Regions from separate parts of the Enterobacter cloacae complex sp. IR5418 genome, predicted to be linked through region 1. Evidence: predicted binding sites of a transcription regulator. Region 1 holds the regulator's gene; the other holds the start of a gene.

Evidence for each region. Region 1 encodes Fur, which represses iron uptake genes when iron is present. Its sites were predicted from a motif close to ATAATAATGAGAACNACTATCAA; they were not measured.
Region 2: a site for Fur is predicted at 2,626-2,648, ahead of feoA (ferrous iron transporter A). Genes of this name have one in related genera too.

Annotation. Positions count from the first base shown of each region.
Region 1 is NZ_JBMKHS010000002.1:323,266-331,086, reverse strand. Features, by position in the region: gene seqA (replication initiation negative regulator SeqA) at 1-463, opposite strand, end outside; gene ybfF (esterase) at 647-1,420, shown strand; gene ybfE (LexA regulated protein) at 1,549-1,836, shown strand; gene fldA (flavodoxin FldA) at 1,992-2,522, shown strand; gene fur (ferric iron uptake transcriptional regulator) at 2,813-3,259, shown strand; gene chiQ (ChiQ/YbfN family lipoprotein) at 3,363-3,689, opposite strand; gene chiP (chitoporin ChiP) at 3,737-5,152, opposite strand; gene glnS (glutamine--tRNA ligase) at 5,601-7,268, opposite strand; gene nagE (PTS N-acetyl glucosamine transporter subunit IIABC) at 7,438-7,821, opposite strand, start outside.
Region 2 is NZ_JBMKHS010000006.1:126,750-134,570, reverse strand. Features, by position in the region: gene ACOTX7_RS07305 (Tex family protein) at 22-2,352, shown strand; gene feoA (ferrous iron transporter A) at 2,689-2,916, shown strand; gene feoB (Fe(2+) transporter permease subunit FeoB) at 2,947-5,265, shown strand; gene feoC ([Fe-S]-dependent transcriptional repressor FeoC) at 5,278-5,514, shown strand; gene bioH (pimeloyl-ACP methyl ester esterase BioH) at 5,489-6,271, opposite strand; gene gntX (DNA utilization protein GntX) at 6,308-6,988, shown strand; gene nfuA (Fe-S biogenesis protein NfuA) at 7,050-7,625, shown strand.

The DNA of each region.
Region 1 (7,821 bases):
GGCCCGTATTGGTGTTGGTGATCACCCAGTATGGCGTACCGGGAACATGTTTGGGTTTGGTTTGGTTGCCATTTTGCAACAGGGTCTGCTCGTCGCCTGCAAAGTAAACGCGCGTGCGACCGTGCAGCGACTCTGTCGCTTCAGCAAATGCTTTGTGATCCAGAGAGTAAAGTGTAGACAGCACCAGCATAAAGCGGTTAACCGCCTTTTTCTGCTCTGCATATTCATCGGACAGCAGCAGCTCGCGCATCGCGCGCACTTTGTCTTTTGCCGGCATGACGGCAGGTTTTACTTGTGCAACAACGCTCGGCTGAGACACGACATCTTTAGTGACAGGAGTGGGCTGTGAGGCGGCGGAAATTTTAAGCATGCGCCGTAAAATGTCAGACGCGCTCTCCCCAATATGCCGCGTCTGGCTGGCAATATACTGATAGAGTTCGTCATCAACTTCGATTGTTTTCATCTTAATCCAGTGCGATATCTTATCTGAATACAAGTCGTTGAGATTATAAGGTCAAATCCCAACAGCGGATAGCGTCAAACCAGGTTGGCGGCAAAAGTCGGATTAAACTGGATCCTTGCCCCCGGGCGGCAGAATGGTCAACATGATACCCTAACCTGACAAACCTAAAAAAAGAACTTTGCCATGAAATTGAATACCCGAGCGCAAACTGCACAATCGCCGAACAATAATTCTCCCATCGTACTGGTTCACGGCCTGTTTGGTAGCCTGGATAACCTGGGCGTGCTGGCGCGCGATTTAGTGACCGATCACGAGATCCTCCAGGTTGATATGCGCAATCACGGACTTTCCGGGCGCTCGGAGGAGATGACCTACGCCGCCATGGCGCAGGATCTGCGTGACACCCTCGATGCGAACGATATCCAGAAAGCGACGTTCATCGGGCATTCAATGGGCGGCAAAGCGGTGATGGCGCTCACTGCGCTGGCCCCTGAGCGGATCTCCGGGCTGGTGGTCATTGACGTGGCCCCCGTCAATTACGACGTTCGTCGTCACGATGAGATTTTCGCTGCAATCAACGCCGTGACGGCGTCAGGCGTCTCCACACGCCAGCAAGCGGCTACCGTTATGCGCGAACATCTCGATGAAGAAGGCGTGGTGCAGTTCCTGCTGAAATCGTTTGTTGACGGACAATGGCGCTTTAACGTCCCGGTGCTCTGGGATCAGTATTCGCATATTGTGGGTTGGGAAACCGTGCCCGCCTGGCCACACCCTACCCTCTTTATTCGCGGCGGCAACTCCCCTTACGTTACTGACGCGTACCGAGACACGCTGCTGGCACAGTTCCCGCAGGCCCGTGCTCACGCCATTGCCGGTGCCGGGCACTGGGTACACGCGGAAAAACCGGATGCCGTCCTGCGCGCCATTCGCCGCTATCTTACTGATACTGCGAATTGATTAAAAAGCCAGCGACCGGAAGCCGACGGGCTTCCAGTCGTTGGCGTGTGGATTTGGGTAATGTATGATGGCGCGCTTATCGCCCGGGCATTAGCAGGGCGGCGTGTTTCCCCCGAAGTCTCAGAATCATGGCCAAAGAACAAACGGACCGTACGACACTAGATCTGTTCGCGAATGAGCGTCGACCGGGACGACCGAAAACGAATCCGCTTTCGCGCGATGAACAGCTGCGTATCAATAAACGCAACCAGCTTAAACGCGATAAAAATCGTGGACTTAAGCGTGTCGAACTGAAGCTGAATGCCGATGCCGTCGATGCGCTTAACGAGTTAGCTGACGCGCGCAACATCAGCCGCAGCGAACTGATCGAAGAGATGCTGATCGCCCAGCTTGAGACGTTACGCGGCAAGGCGTGAGTCAGAAAATCCCCAATATTACCTTTTTCATGTAGCACAGAGTGCAGTCCTGCGTGATAGCTGTTTCCGCAGGGTTGCCTGTTCTGCTATTATTGCCCTTATCCGTGGACAATTTGCGCCACCATACCATTAAGTTTCAAGAGGTTATTTTACTCATGGCAATCATCGGCATTTTCTTTGGCAGTGATACCGGCAATACTGAAAATATCGCAAAAAACATTCAAAAACAGCTCGGTAAAGACGTTGCTGATGTGCATGACATCGCCAAGAGCAGCAAAGAAGATCTCGAGGGCTATGACATCCTGCTGCTGGGCATCCCGACCTGGTACTACGGTGAAGCACAGTGTGACTGGGACGATTTCTTCCCAACGCTGGAAGAAGTAGACTTCAACGGCAAGCTGGTTGCCCTGTTCGGTTGTGGCGATCAGGAAGACTATGCAGAGTATTTCTGTGATGCGCTGGGCACCATTCGCGACATCATTGAGCCACGCGGTGCGGCGATCGTCGGTCACTGGCCAACAGCCGGTTACCACTTCGAAGCGTCCAAAGGGCTGGCCGATGACGATCACTTCGTTGGCCTGGCCATTGATGAAGACCGTCAGCCAGAGCTGACCGCTGAGCGTGTTGAAAAATGGGTTAAGCAGGTTCGTGAAGAGCTGAACCTGGACGATATCCTTAACGCCTGATTTCCCTGCGGCGCAACTCCGGTTGCGCCCGTTTCCAGGTAAAACCGATTAAATTAATTGCTACAAACTTTTAACTTTTTTGTCCAGACCTGTACAATATCCCCCTGGTAAAAAGTGGGTGCCATCGAACAAGTTTGTTGGTGATACCACGTTTTTATAAGCATACTTTGCTTGAGACTTGCAGTTTTCATTTAGCCATGGCAGTTCTATAATGAGACGCATTATCCCAAGTGCATTTTCTGTCACTTCTTCTTTTGAAGTGAATCGTTTAGCAACAGGACAGATTCCGCATGACTGACAACAATACCGCATTAAAGAAAGCTGGCCTGAAAGTAACGCTTCCTCGGTTAAAAATCCTTGAAGTGCTTCAGGGGCCAGACAATCACCATGTCAGTGCGGAAGACCTTTATAAGCGTCTTATCGATATGGGTGAAGAGATTGGGCTGGCAACCGTCTATCGTGTGCTGAACCAGTTTGATGACGCGGGCATTGTTACTCGTCATAATTTCGAAGGCGGTAAATCCGTGTTCGAACTGACTCAGCAGCACCACCACGATCACCTGATCTGCCTCGACTGTGGCAAGGTCATTGAATTCAGCGATGATTCCATTGAATCACGCCAGCGTGAAATCGCCGCCCGTCATGGCATCCGCCTGACCAACCACAGCCTGTACCTGTACGGTCACTGCGCTGAAGGTGATTGCCGTGAAAATGAACATGCGCACGACGCAAAATAAGCGAGTGTACATACTCTGAGCCAGCCGTAAGGTTGGCTTTTTTTTTGCCTTTTTTGGGCAATAAAAAGCCCGGTAGCGCAGCGCCACCGGGCGTGAAAATAACTTATTTGTTGTTATTGCGTATCTCGTCCCAGATCTTATCGCAACGCTTCGCCACTTCCTGATCGTTACCGGTTTTACGCGCCTGAATACAGGCCTGGTAATCCATCACGCGAACGCTTTCCTGCGTCGCAAACTGCTCATGCGCTTTCTCTTTTTTCAGCACATTCAGCACGCTCTGGCAGGCTTCAATCTTCTCTGGCGATCCTTGTGCTGTATTGATGCAGGCGCTATACGCCTCCTTCAGACGGGAGTCTTCTTTCTGCGCCTGATCCTGCGCACACGCCACCAGCCCCGATGCCAGCAGCGCAACGATTACCCATTTTTTCATCATGTGCAGTCTCCATGCTGGCGGGACTTCACCCGCCAGCGTGTTCATCAGAAGATTGTGAATGGCGCAATGACCATGAATTTCACGTCACGCTCATCCTGGAAGATGTTGTTATATCCCCCGCCGTAGCTTGGCAGATCGGAGTGGTTGTCATACTGAGTGAAATGCAGCTTGAACATGGTTCCCTTGGCACGGCCATCCTGGAGGACATAGGCAGCATCCAGGCTATAGGCAGACTCTTTCAGGCGCTGGCTCTGATCGTAGATCGGCGCGCTGCTTGGTTTAGCATCCCAACCGTAAGCGTAGGACGCCCCAACGGACCATCCTGCAAGGTTCCAGTTTTTGAGGTCGTACATCGCGCCGAAGAACACCGCCTTTTCACCATTGGCGTTGAAATCAGAACGGTTATCCCACCAGATATCTAAACGTCCGTTTGATGAAGCGTAGGTTGGCGTCATGCGTTGCAGGAAGAAGCCCTGATTACCGTCAGCCTTAACCCATGTACCCTCAAGGCGCAGATCCACCTGGCCGATCTTATAGCCAAACGTTAAGGCTTGCAGCCAGGCAGTACCGTCATATAAGTCGTTGGCCAGCGCGACCTCATCATTAGTCCTTAAGTTATTTTGCGCATCGGCTTTGTCACGTGCGCCATAGAACTGATAGCTGGTAGAGAGTGGGCTGCCAGCGATATCGAATTTATACGATGCTTTAGCAAAGTACTGATCCATGTAGCCTTCAGCCTGACCAAACGCTGCTTCCAGGACAAAGTCATTTTTAAAGTCGTATTTCAAACCCAAAGAGTGGAGATAATCCACTTTGGTTTTACGATCGCCCTGGTAGAACTTGTCCATCTCAATGTGCCACGGTGCTTTGTACTCGTTGGTCCACATATAGGAGAAGCTCAACGCGCCCGCATCGCCGTAGTCAAAGTTAGCCCCGGCTTCCGCGCCCTGGTAGGTACCCGGCATAAAGCTCCAGTGCGGCGCTAACAGCGTTTGACCGGTTGGCTGAATATAGCCCCCACGTGCCCACACCGGGCCGTATTTGAATTTTGCAGCCGCTTTATACAGGCTGATACCGCTTTTATCACCGGACCAGTCTTCGTCATAGGCTTTATTGCTGGAGGAGAACGCAATTTCGTTCGGGTGGCCGCTGTCGCCGTTTTCAGCCATTTCGATTGCCGTGAATGCCGCAATATCCAGACCAAACATATCGGCGGCATAGCCTGACTGGAAATCCAGGTTGGCGTTCCAGGTGGAGTGAGAAAGGTTAGTTTTGTATTTATCTTCCGCAACGTCTTTACGGTCACGCTCACGCTGCCAGTAATAAACACCGCCCGTGAGGGTAGAATCTTCAATGAAACCTGCTGCTTTTGCCTCTGGTGCAACCACCAGGCCCGACATTGCTGTCACACCGGCGATAGCCAGCGCCAGCGCACTACGTTTGCCACTGAACGTACGCATAGATTATTCCTCTTTCACGAATTAAAACGCCTTAAACGGCGAAAAACAGAAAAGACCAAAAGGTCAGGGGTAGTCAGAAATACCCTCGAATTAACTACCGTCTTTAGGTTATTTTTCGCGACGCGAATTATCAATGCTTTTCCGTGGGCAAAAGTCAGGATTATGACGAAGTGCACATAATTCGTAGTACTTTGTAACATTTAGAGGAGAGCGAGGATTGGCGTGGAAATATCAGAAATTTCATCGGGTCGCGCAGGTATTTGCTGTTTATTTTTCATCCTCTTTATATTTCGTAAAAATACAAACTTTTTTTAGAAAAATAAGTAGCACTACATTGACCTGATATTTTAGCGGCTTATCTTTAAGCCCTGGCTTAATACCATGATCATTAAATAAAAAAAACGCCGCAATAAGCGGCGTTTGTTTCTCCTTGACCAGAGCAGCGTTATTATTCGCCGATTTTAGTCCATGTATCACGCAGACCGACGGTACGGTTAAATACCGGTTTTTCTGCCGTGCTGTAACGGCTGTCCAGGCAGAAGTAGCCTTCACGTTCGAACTGGAACGCTTTGCCCGCTTCAGCGGCTTTCAGAGACGGCTCGGCATAACCCTGCTTGATAATCAGCGACTCAGGGTTGATAACCGCCAGGAGGTCTTCCGCAGCACCTGGGTTAGGCACGCTGAACAGACGATCGTAAAGACGGATCTCAACCGGCAGCGCATGCTGTGCGCTCACCCAGTGGATTACACCTTTCACTTTACGACCATCAGCCGGATCTTTGCTCAGCGTCTCTGCGTCGTACGTACAGAAGATGGTCGTGATGTTACCTTCCGCATCTTTCTCTACGCGCTCGGCTTTGATCACATAGGCGTTACGCAGACGCACTTCTTTACCCAGCACCAGACGCTTGTACTGCTTGTTGGCTTCTTCGCGGAAGTCAGCACGGTCGATCCAGATTTCACCGCTGAACGGCACGTCGCGGGTGCCCATTTCCGGTTTGTTCGGATGGTTAGGCATGGAGACCAGTTCGCTTTCGCCCTGCGGGTAGTTTTCGATAACCAGCTTAACCGGATCGATCACGGCCATCGCGCGCGGCGCGTTTTCGTTCAGGTCTTCACGAATGCAGGATTCCAGAGACGCCATTTCGATGGTGTTGTCCTGCTTGGTGACGCCAATACGTTTGCAGAATTCACGAATGGACGCAGAAGTATAACCACGACGACGCAGGCCAGAGATGGTCGGCATACGCGGGTCGTCCCAGCCTTCGACGTGCTTGTCGGTCACCAGCAGGTTCAGCTTACGCTTGGACATGACGGTGTATTCCAGGTTCAGACGAGAGAACTCGTACTGGCGCGGATGCACAGGAATGGTGATGTTATCCAGCACCCAGTCATACAGACGACGGTTGTCCTGGAACTCCAGCGTACACAGCGAGTGCGTAATGCCTTCCAGCGCATCGCTGATGCAGTGGGTGAAGTCGTACATCGGATAGATGCACCACTTGTTACCGGTCTGGTGGTGTTCCGCGAACTTAATGCGGTACAGCACCGGATCGCGCATCACGATGAACGGAGACGCCATATCGATTTTGGCGCGCAGACACGCTTTGCCTTCTTCAAAGCCACCAGCACGCATTTTTTCAAACAGCGCCAGGTTCTCTTCCACGCTGCGGTCGCGGAACGGGCTGTTTTTGCCAGGCTGAGTCAGCGTACCGCGGTATTCACGGATTTCGTCAGCAGACAGTTCGTCGACGTACGCCAGACCTTTGTTGATCAGTTCAACCGCATAGGCATACAGCTGATCGAAATAGTCAGAGGAGTAGCAGATATCGCCAGACCAGTTAAAGCCCAGCCATTGCACGTCGTTTTTAATCGACTCAACGTATTCGATGTCTTCTTTTACTGGGTTGGTGTCATCGAAACGCAGGTTGCACTGCCCCTGGTAGTCTTGCGCAATACCAAAGTTCAGGCAGATCGATTTGGCGTGACCAATGTGCAGGTAGCCATTTGGCTCCGGCGGGAAACGCGTGTGGACTGTGGTGTGCTTACCACTGGCCAGATCTTCATCGATGATCTGACGAATAAAGTTACTCGGGCGGGCTTCTGCCTCACTCATCGTGGATTCCTCAAAGCGTAAACAACGTATAACGGCATATGATCTTATAACCCGGACGTAGTGACAACCCTTAAAACGTCCCGGAAGAAAATAATGGGGGCAAATGCTGCAAAAAAAAGCGGCGGAGGATATCCCCCGCCGCTTAAGGCATGACTCTACTCAGGAGCGATTACTTGCCTTTAATCTCATACAGTGGCGTCTGGCCTGCAACCACCTGACCCTGCGCCTGGATCACCAGACCGCTGAAGTCGTCGATGTTGCTGCACACGACCGGACTAATCATGGAGCGCGCATTGGCATTGAGGTAATCCAGATCCATCTCCAGAATCGGCTGACCTGCCACCACTTCGGCACCCTCTTCCACCAGGCGAGTAAAGCCCTGACCGTTCAGCGCAACGGTATCGATACCCATATGGACAACGATCTCCGCGCCTTTTTCGGTTTCGAGGCAGAACGCGTGGTTAGTATTGAAGATTTTCACGATAGTACCAGCTGCCGGAGAGACCACGGTTTTGTCCGTTGGTTTCACCGCCACGCCGTCACCGACCGCTTT
Region 2 (7,821 bases), on a different contig from region 1:
GATCCACAAGATGAACTGACCATGATGAAAGAGTCGCTCTGCCGCATTATTGCGGGTGAACTTCAGGCCAGAGCCGAACAGGTAGAAGCTGCCGTTCGCCTGCTTGATGAAGGGAACACCGTGCCGTTTATTGCACGTTATCGTAAGGAAGTCACCGGCGGTCTGGATGACACGCAGCTGCGTAACCTGGAGACCCGACTGGGCTATCTGCGCGAGCTGGAAGACCGACGTCAGGCGATCCTCAAATCTATCGGCGAGCAGGGCAAGCTGACCAGCGAGCTGGAAAGCGCCATTAACGGTACCCTGAGTAAAACCGAACTCGAAGACCTCTATCTGCCGTACAAACCGAAGCGCCGAACGCGCGGGCAGATTGCTATCGAAGCCGGCCTTGAGCCGCTGGCTGACCTGCTGTGGAACGAGCCGTCTCACGACCCGGAAGCCGAAGCCGCCAGGTTTATCGACGCCGACAAAGGCGTAGCGGACACCAAAGCCGCGCTGGACGGCGCGCGCTACATTCTGATGGAGCGCTTCGCTGAAGACGCGGCGCTGCTGGCCAAAGTGCGTGATTACCTGTGGAAGAATGCGCATATCGTCTCCACCGTGGTGTCCGGCAAAGAGGACGAAGGCGCGAAATTCCGCGACTACTTCGATCACCACGAACCCATTTCTACCGCACCGTCTCACCGCGCGCTGGCGATGTTCCGTGGCCGTAACGAAGGCGTGCTGCAACTCTCCCTGAATGCCGATCCGCAGTTTGATGAGCCGCCAAAAGAGAGCCACTGCGAGCAGATCATTATCGATCACCTCGGTCTGCGCCTGAACAACGCCCCGGCGGACAGCTGGCGCAAAGGCGTGGTGAGCTGGACCTGGCGCATTAAGGTGCTGATGCACCTCGAAACCGAACTGATGGGCACCGTGCGCGAGCGCGCCGAAGACGAAGCGATCAACGTCTTCGCCCGTAACCTGCACGACCTGCTGATGGCTGCGCCAGCTGGCCTGCGCGCCACCATGGGTCTCGATCCGGGTCTGCGTACCGGCGTGAAGGTGGCCGTGGTTGACGGCACCGGCAAGCTGGTTGCCACCGACACCATTTACCCACACACCGGTCAGGCAGCGAAAGCGGCTGTCGTCGTCGCCGCGCTGTGCGAGAAGTACAACGTTGAGCTGGTTGCCATCGGTAACGGTACGGCATCCCGCGAAACCGAGCGTTTCTACCTGGACGTGCAGAAGCAGTTCCCGAAAGTGACGGCGCAGAAGGTGATCGTCAGCGAAGCGGGGGCATCGGTCTACTCCGCCTCAGAACTGGCGGCACAGGAGTTCCCGGATCTGGACGTTTCCCTGCGCGGTGCGGTCTCTATTGCCCGTCGTTTACAGGATCCGCTGGCGGAGCTGGTGAAGATCGACCCGAAATCCATCGGCGTGGGCCAGTATCAGCACGACGTGAGCCAGACGCAGCTGGCGCGCAAGCTGGATGCAGTAGTGGAAGACTGCGTTAACGCCGTCGGCGTGGACCTGAACACCGCTTCCGTTCCCCTGCTTACCCGCGTGGCGGGCCTGACCCGGATGATGGCGCAGAATATCGTTGCCTGGCGTGATGAGAACGGTCAGTTCCAGAACCGCCAGCAGTTGCTGAAGGTAAGCCGTCTGGGGCCGAAAGCGTTTGAGCAGTGCGCGGGCTTCCTGCGCATCAACCACGGCGATAACCCGCTGGATGCCTCTACCGTTCACCCGGAAGCGTACCCGGTGGTTGAGCGTATTCTGGCCGCTACCCGGCAGGCGCTGAAAGATCTGATGGGCGACAGCAGCGCGCTGCGTAACCTGAAAGCGGTGGATTTCACCGACGAACAGTTCGGCGTGCCGACGGTCACTGACATCATCAAAGAGCTGGAAAAACCGGGCCGCGATCCGCGTCCTGAGTTTAAAACCGCAACCTTTGCTGACGGCGTGGAAACCATGAACGACCTGTTACCGGGCATGGTGCTGGAAGGGGCGGTAACCAACGTCACCAACTTTGGCGCGTTTGTGGATATCGGCGTGCATCAGGATGGTCTGGTGCATATCTCTTCCCTCGCCGACAAGTTCGTTGAAGATCCGCACACCGTGGTCAAAGCGGGCGACATCGTGAAGGTGAAAGTGCTGGAAGTGGATCTCCAGCGCAAGCGTATCGCCCTGACCATGCGTCTGGACGAGCAGCCGGGCGACACTAACGCGCGCCGTGGCGGTAATGGCGGTGGCCGTGAACAGCAGCGTCCGGCAGCGAAAGCCGCGAAGCCACGCGGACGTGACGCACAGCCTGCGGGCAACAGCGCAATGATGGATGCGCTGGCAGCGGCGATGGGTAAGAAACGCTAATGCTGTAAATGCCCCTCACCCTAACCCTCTCCCCAAATGGGAGAGGGAACTTGAATACCCTCGCCCCTTTGGGGAGAGGGCCGGGGTGAGGGGAAAAATTATATCGTAAAATATGAAACCGATTGCATATCCATATTTAAACCGCTATTTATCACCTCATTAACAAATGCCCTTCTTTTTATTTTCACCTCAATTTCGCAAATATTGAGCAAGGTCAAGCAGACCGCAAATTAATACGATTAACAACATCCCGTCACATTTTTATTATTGCTGATAAAAACTATTCTCATTATCATCGCAGTGTAGATTATTTAACCTCTCGTGGAATCAGGCGCTATGCAATTCACTCCAGACAGTGCGTGGAAAATTATCGGTTTTACCCGTGAGATAAGCCCGGCCTACCGGCAGAAGCTGCTGTCACTGGGCATGCTACCCGGCTCATCATTCCAGGTGGTGCGCGTTGCGCCGTTGGGCGATCCGGTTCATATCGAAACCCGACGCGTTAATCTGGTTCTGCGTAAAAAAGACCTCGCATTAATTGAAGTTGAATCTTTATCCCGTTAACAAGCCAGCGGTTTCAGTGAGTCTACTACAATGAAAAAATTAACTATTGGCTTAATTGGCAATCCAAATTCCGGCAAGACAACCTTATTTAATCAGTTAACCGGCGCCCGCCAGCGTGTGGGAAATTGGGCAGGCGTGACGGTTGAACGCAAAGAAGGCCAGTTCACCACGACAGATAATCAGGTCACGCTGGTTGATTTACCGGGGACCTATTCACTCACCACGATTTCCTCCCAGACCTCTCTCGATGAGCAGATTGCCTGCCACTATATTCTGAGCGGCGACGCGGATCTGCTCATCAACGTGGTGGATGCCTCCAATCTCGAACGCAATCTGTATCTCACGTTACAGCTGCTGGAGCTGGGTATTCCCTGCATCGTGGCGCTGAACATGCTCGACATCGCCGAGAAGCAAAAGCTGCGCATCGACGTCGATGCCCTCTCCGCCCGTCTGGGCTGCCCGGTGGTGCCGCTGGTTTCTACCCGCGCGCGCGGCATTGACGCCCTGAAGCTGGCGATTGACCGCCACACGGGCAATGCCGACGTCGAACTGGTCCACTACGCCCAGCCGCTGCTGCGCGAAGCCAGACAACTGGCGCAGGAGATGGATAACAGCATGCCCGCCAGACAACGCCTGTGGCTTGGTCTGCAAATGCTGGAAGGCGATATCTACAGCCGCGCCTACGCAGGCGATGCGGCGGATAAGCTGGACGTCGCACAGGCTCGCCTGAGCGACGAGCTGGATGACCCGGCCCTGCACATTGCAGATGCGCGCTATCAGGCCATCGCCGCTATCTGTGACGTGGTCAGCAATGCATTAACCGCTGAACCCAGCCGCTTCACCGCCGCCGTGGATAAGATTGTGCTCAACCGCTTCCTCGGTTTGCCGATCTTTTTACTGGTGATGTACGTGATGTTCCTGCTCGCCATTAACATCGGCGGCGCATTACAACCCATCTTTGATGGCGGCTCTGTCGCTATTTTCGTGCACGGCATTCAGTGGCTGGGCTACACCCTCCACTTCCCGGAATGGTTGACCATCTTCCTTGCGCAGGGGATCGGCGGCGGGATCAACACCGTCCTGCCGCTGGTACCGCAGATCGGCATGATGTACCTGTTCCTCTCCTTCCTCGAAGATTCCGGTTACATGGCGCGCGCCGCCTTCGTGATGGACCGCCTGATGCAGGCGCTGGGGCTGCCGGGCAAATCCTTCGTGCCGCTGATTGTTGGTTTCGGCTGTAACGTGCCGTCAGTCATGGGCGCGCGTACGCTGGATGCCCCGCGCGAACGCCTGATGACCATCATGATGGCGCCGTTCATGTCCTGCGGCGCGCGACTGGCGATCTTCGCGGTCTTTGCCGCGGCGTTCTTTGGTCAGGAAGGGGCGCTGGCCGTCTTCTCCCTGTATGTGCTGGGTATCGTGATGGCTATTCTCACCGGCCTGATGCTGAAGCACACCATCATGCGTGGCGAAGCGTCGCCGTTCGTGATGGAACTGCCGGTTTATCACGTTCCGCATCTGAAAAGCCTGATTATTCAGACATGGCAGCGCCTGAAGGGCTTCGTTCTGCGCGCCGGTAAGGTGATTGTGGTGGTCAGCATTTTCCTGAGCGCCCTGAACAGTTTCACCCTGAGCGGCCAGGCCGCGGACAACATTAATGACTCTGCCCTTGCCTCCGTCAGCCGCGTCATTACGCCGGTCTTCAAACCGATTGGCGTGCAGGAAGACAACTGGCAGGCAACCGTGGGCCTGTTTACCGGCGCAATGGCAAAAGAGGTGGTTGTCGGCACCCTGAACACGCTTTACACCGCGGAAAACATTCAGGAAGAGGAGTTTAATCCGGCTGCGTTCCACCTCGGGGATGAACTGCTCGGCGCGATGGAAGAGACCTGGCAGAGCCTGAAAGACACCTTCAGTCTGAGCGTACTGGCGAACCCGATTGAAGCCAGCAAAGGCGACGGCGAAATGGCGACCGGGGCAATGGGCGTGATGGGCCAGAAATTTGGCAGCGCGTCAGCGGCCTACAGCTACCTGATCTTCGTCCTGCTCTATATTCCGTGCATCTCGGTCATGGGCGCCATTGCCCGTGAGTCCAGCCGCGGCTGGATGGGCTTCTCCATTCTGTGGGGGCTGAACATTGCCTACTCGCTGGCGACCGTGTTTTATCAGGCCGTCAATTACAGTCAACATCCGCGCTACAGCCTGGTCTGTATTCTGGCGGTGATCCTGTTTAACGTGATGGTGATTGGCCTGCTGCGCCGGGCGCGTAGCCGCGTTAACGTTAACCTGCTGGCAACGCGCAAAACCCCGACAACCTGCTGTAGCAGCCCTGCGGGCGACTGTCACTAAGGGGAAAAGAACATGGCATCGTTGATTCAGGTTCGTGATTTACTGGCGTTGCAGGGGCGAATGGAGGCGAAGCAGCTCAGCCTCAGCCTGCATACGCCGCAGCCGATGATCGATGCCATGCTGGAAAGGCTGGAGGCCATGGGGAAAGCCGTGCGCATTCAGGAAGAGCCGGACGGTTGTCTGTCCGGCAGTTGTAAGCGTTGCCCGGAAGGGAAAGCCTGTCTCAGGGAGTGGTGGACGCTTCGCTAATAAAACCGGACAGCGCCGAACAAAACTCAGCAGGATGAGAGATGAATGGCGCATGGGCCGCTTTGGCCACCACCATTGATTTACTCTCCGGCCACAGCGCATCCAGCAGCGGAACCACCTTGCGCGGGACCAGTCCATCCAGATAGCCATAAATACGCAGATGCGGCACCGTCAGCGATGCCAGCGGCTCGCGCAGATCGACCGTTTTCAGGATCTCCAGCCCTCCGTTCAGCACCTCAACTTCCGGCATCGGCAGAGAAAGCACCGTCTGCTTCAGCGTCCGCGCGTCCTGACGGGCGGTTTCTGTTCCCATCGTCTGTAATGCCAGGAAACGCTCCACCGTCCGCTGGAAGTCTTCACTCAGCTGGTGCTGGAACCCGGCGAGCACCTCGGGTTTGATGCCCGGCCACGCCTCGCGGGCGCTGAAACAGGGTGATGAGGCAACGGTGATCAACGCCTGTACCCGCTCAGGATGACGCAGCGCAATCTGGCTTGCCACCAGCCCGCCCAGGCTCCAGCCGAGCCAGACGGCTTTTTGCGGCGCCGCTTCCAGAACCTGCTCCGCCATGTCGTCGAGCGTCATCGCGCCATAGCCGTGGCTACGGCCATACCCCGGTAGATCCACCAGGTGTAGCGTGAATTGCGAGGCCAGTTCCTCACTTATGCAACGCCATACTTCCGCGTTCAGTCCCCATCCGTGCAGCAGCACAAGATGACAATTTCCCGTCCCAACGGTCTGCCACCACAGCGTCTTCATCAGTTAACGTTCTCTTTTTTCACATGGAGGTTGCGTATGCTAACAGTGCCCGGCTTGTGCTGGCTATGCCGAATGCCACTTACGCTGAGCGCGTGGGGCATCTGTTCCGTTTGCACGCGAGCGCTGGGTGACCTGAAGGGCTGTCCGCAATGCGGCTTGCCTGCCGTAAGCCAGACGCTGCCCTGTGGCCGATGCCTTAAAAAAGCGCCGCCGTGGAGCGCGCTGGTGGCGGTGGATGACTACGTTTTGCCGCTGAGCCGTCTGATTCATCAGTTTAAGTTTTCCAGCCAGACTACACTGGCGCAGCCCCTGGCACGTCTGTTATTACTGGCGGTATTGCAGGCGAGAAGAACGCGCGGACTGCCGCAGGTCGACACGCTCGTGAACGTGCCACTGTTTCAGCGTCGCCACTGGCGACGCGGATACAATCAAAGCGACCTGCTCTGCCGTCCGCTCGCCCACTGGCTGGGTTGCCGGTATCCAGCCTCTGCGCTGAAACGCATTCATGCCACTGCCGTTCAGCACCGCCTTAACGCCCGGTCGCGCAAAAGGAACCTGAAAAACGCCTTTCGCCTTGAATTGCCGGTCAACGGCCTCCATATCGCGATTGTGGATGATGTCGTCACCACGGGCAGTACCGTGGCTGAACTTTCCCGACTGCTTTTGCAAAGCGGCGCCGCGTCTGTTCAGGTATGGTGTCTGTGCCGTACCTTGTAGCCCTTCTCCAATGGGCGTATGATTATACCCAGGTAATTTAGTCAACTATTAGGCCAAAGCTATGATCCGTATTTCCGATTCTGCACAAGCGCACTTTGCCAAACTGCTGGCAAATCAGGAAGAAGGGACGCAGATCCGCGTGTTTGTGATCAATCCAGGCACTCCGAATGCAGAATGTGGTGTCTCTTATTGTCCTCCGGATGCTGTGGAAGCAACTGACACTGCCCTTAAATTTGAACAGCTCACCGCGTACGTTGATGAGCTGAGCGCGCCGTATCTTGAAGATGCGGAGATTGATTTCGTCACCGACCAGCTGGGTTCTCAGCTGACGCTGAAAGCGCCAAACGCGAAGATGCGTAAAGTCTCTGACGATGCCCCGCTGATGGAGCGTGTGGAGTATCTGCTGCAATCGCAGATCAACCCGCAGCTGGCTGGCCACGGTGGACGTGTTTCCCTGATGGAAATCACCGAAGATGGTCTGGCGATCCTGCAATTCGGCGGCGGCTGTAACGGCTGCTCCATGGTCGATGTGACCCTGAAAGAAGGGATCGAGAAGCAGCTGCTGAACGAATGCCCGGAACTGAAAGGCGTGCGCGATCTGACCGAGCACCAGCGCGGCGAGCACTCTTACTATTAATTCGGTGCCCGTCTGTATTGCCCGGTGGCGCTGCGCTTACCGGGCCTACAAAACTGTTACTGCATCCGAATCGTACGCCGGGTAAGGCGTAGCTGCCACCCGGCATTTATTTTCCCGCCGCTCCCCCTCTATATGTTGACCTGCGTCTCATAATTCAAATTTTGCCTCCCTGGGTGATTCTCAATCACCGCATGTT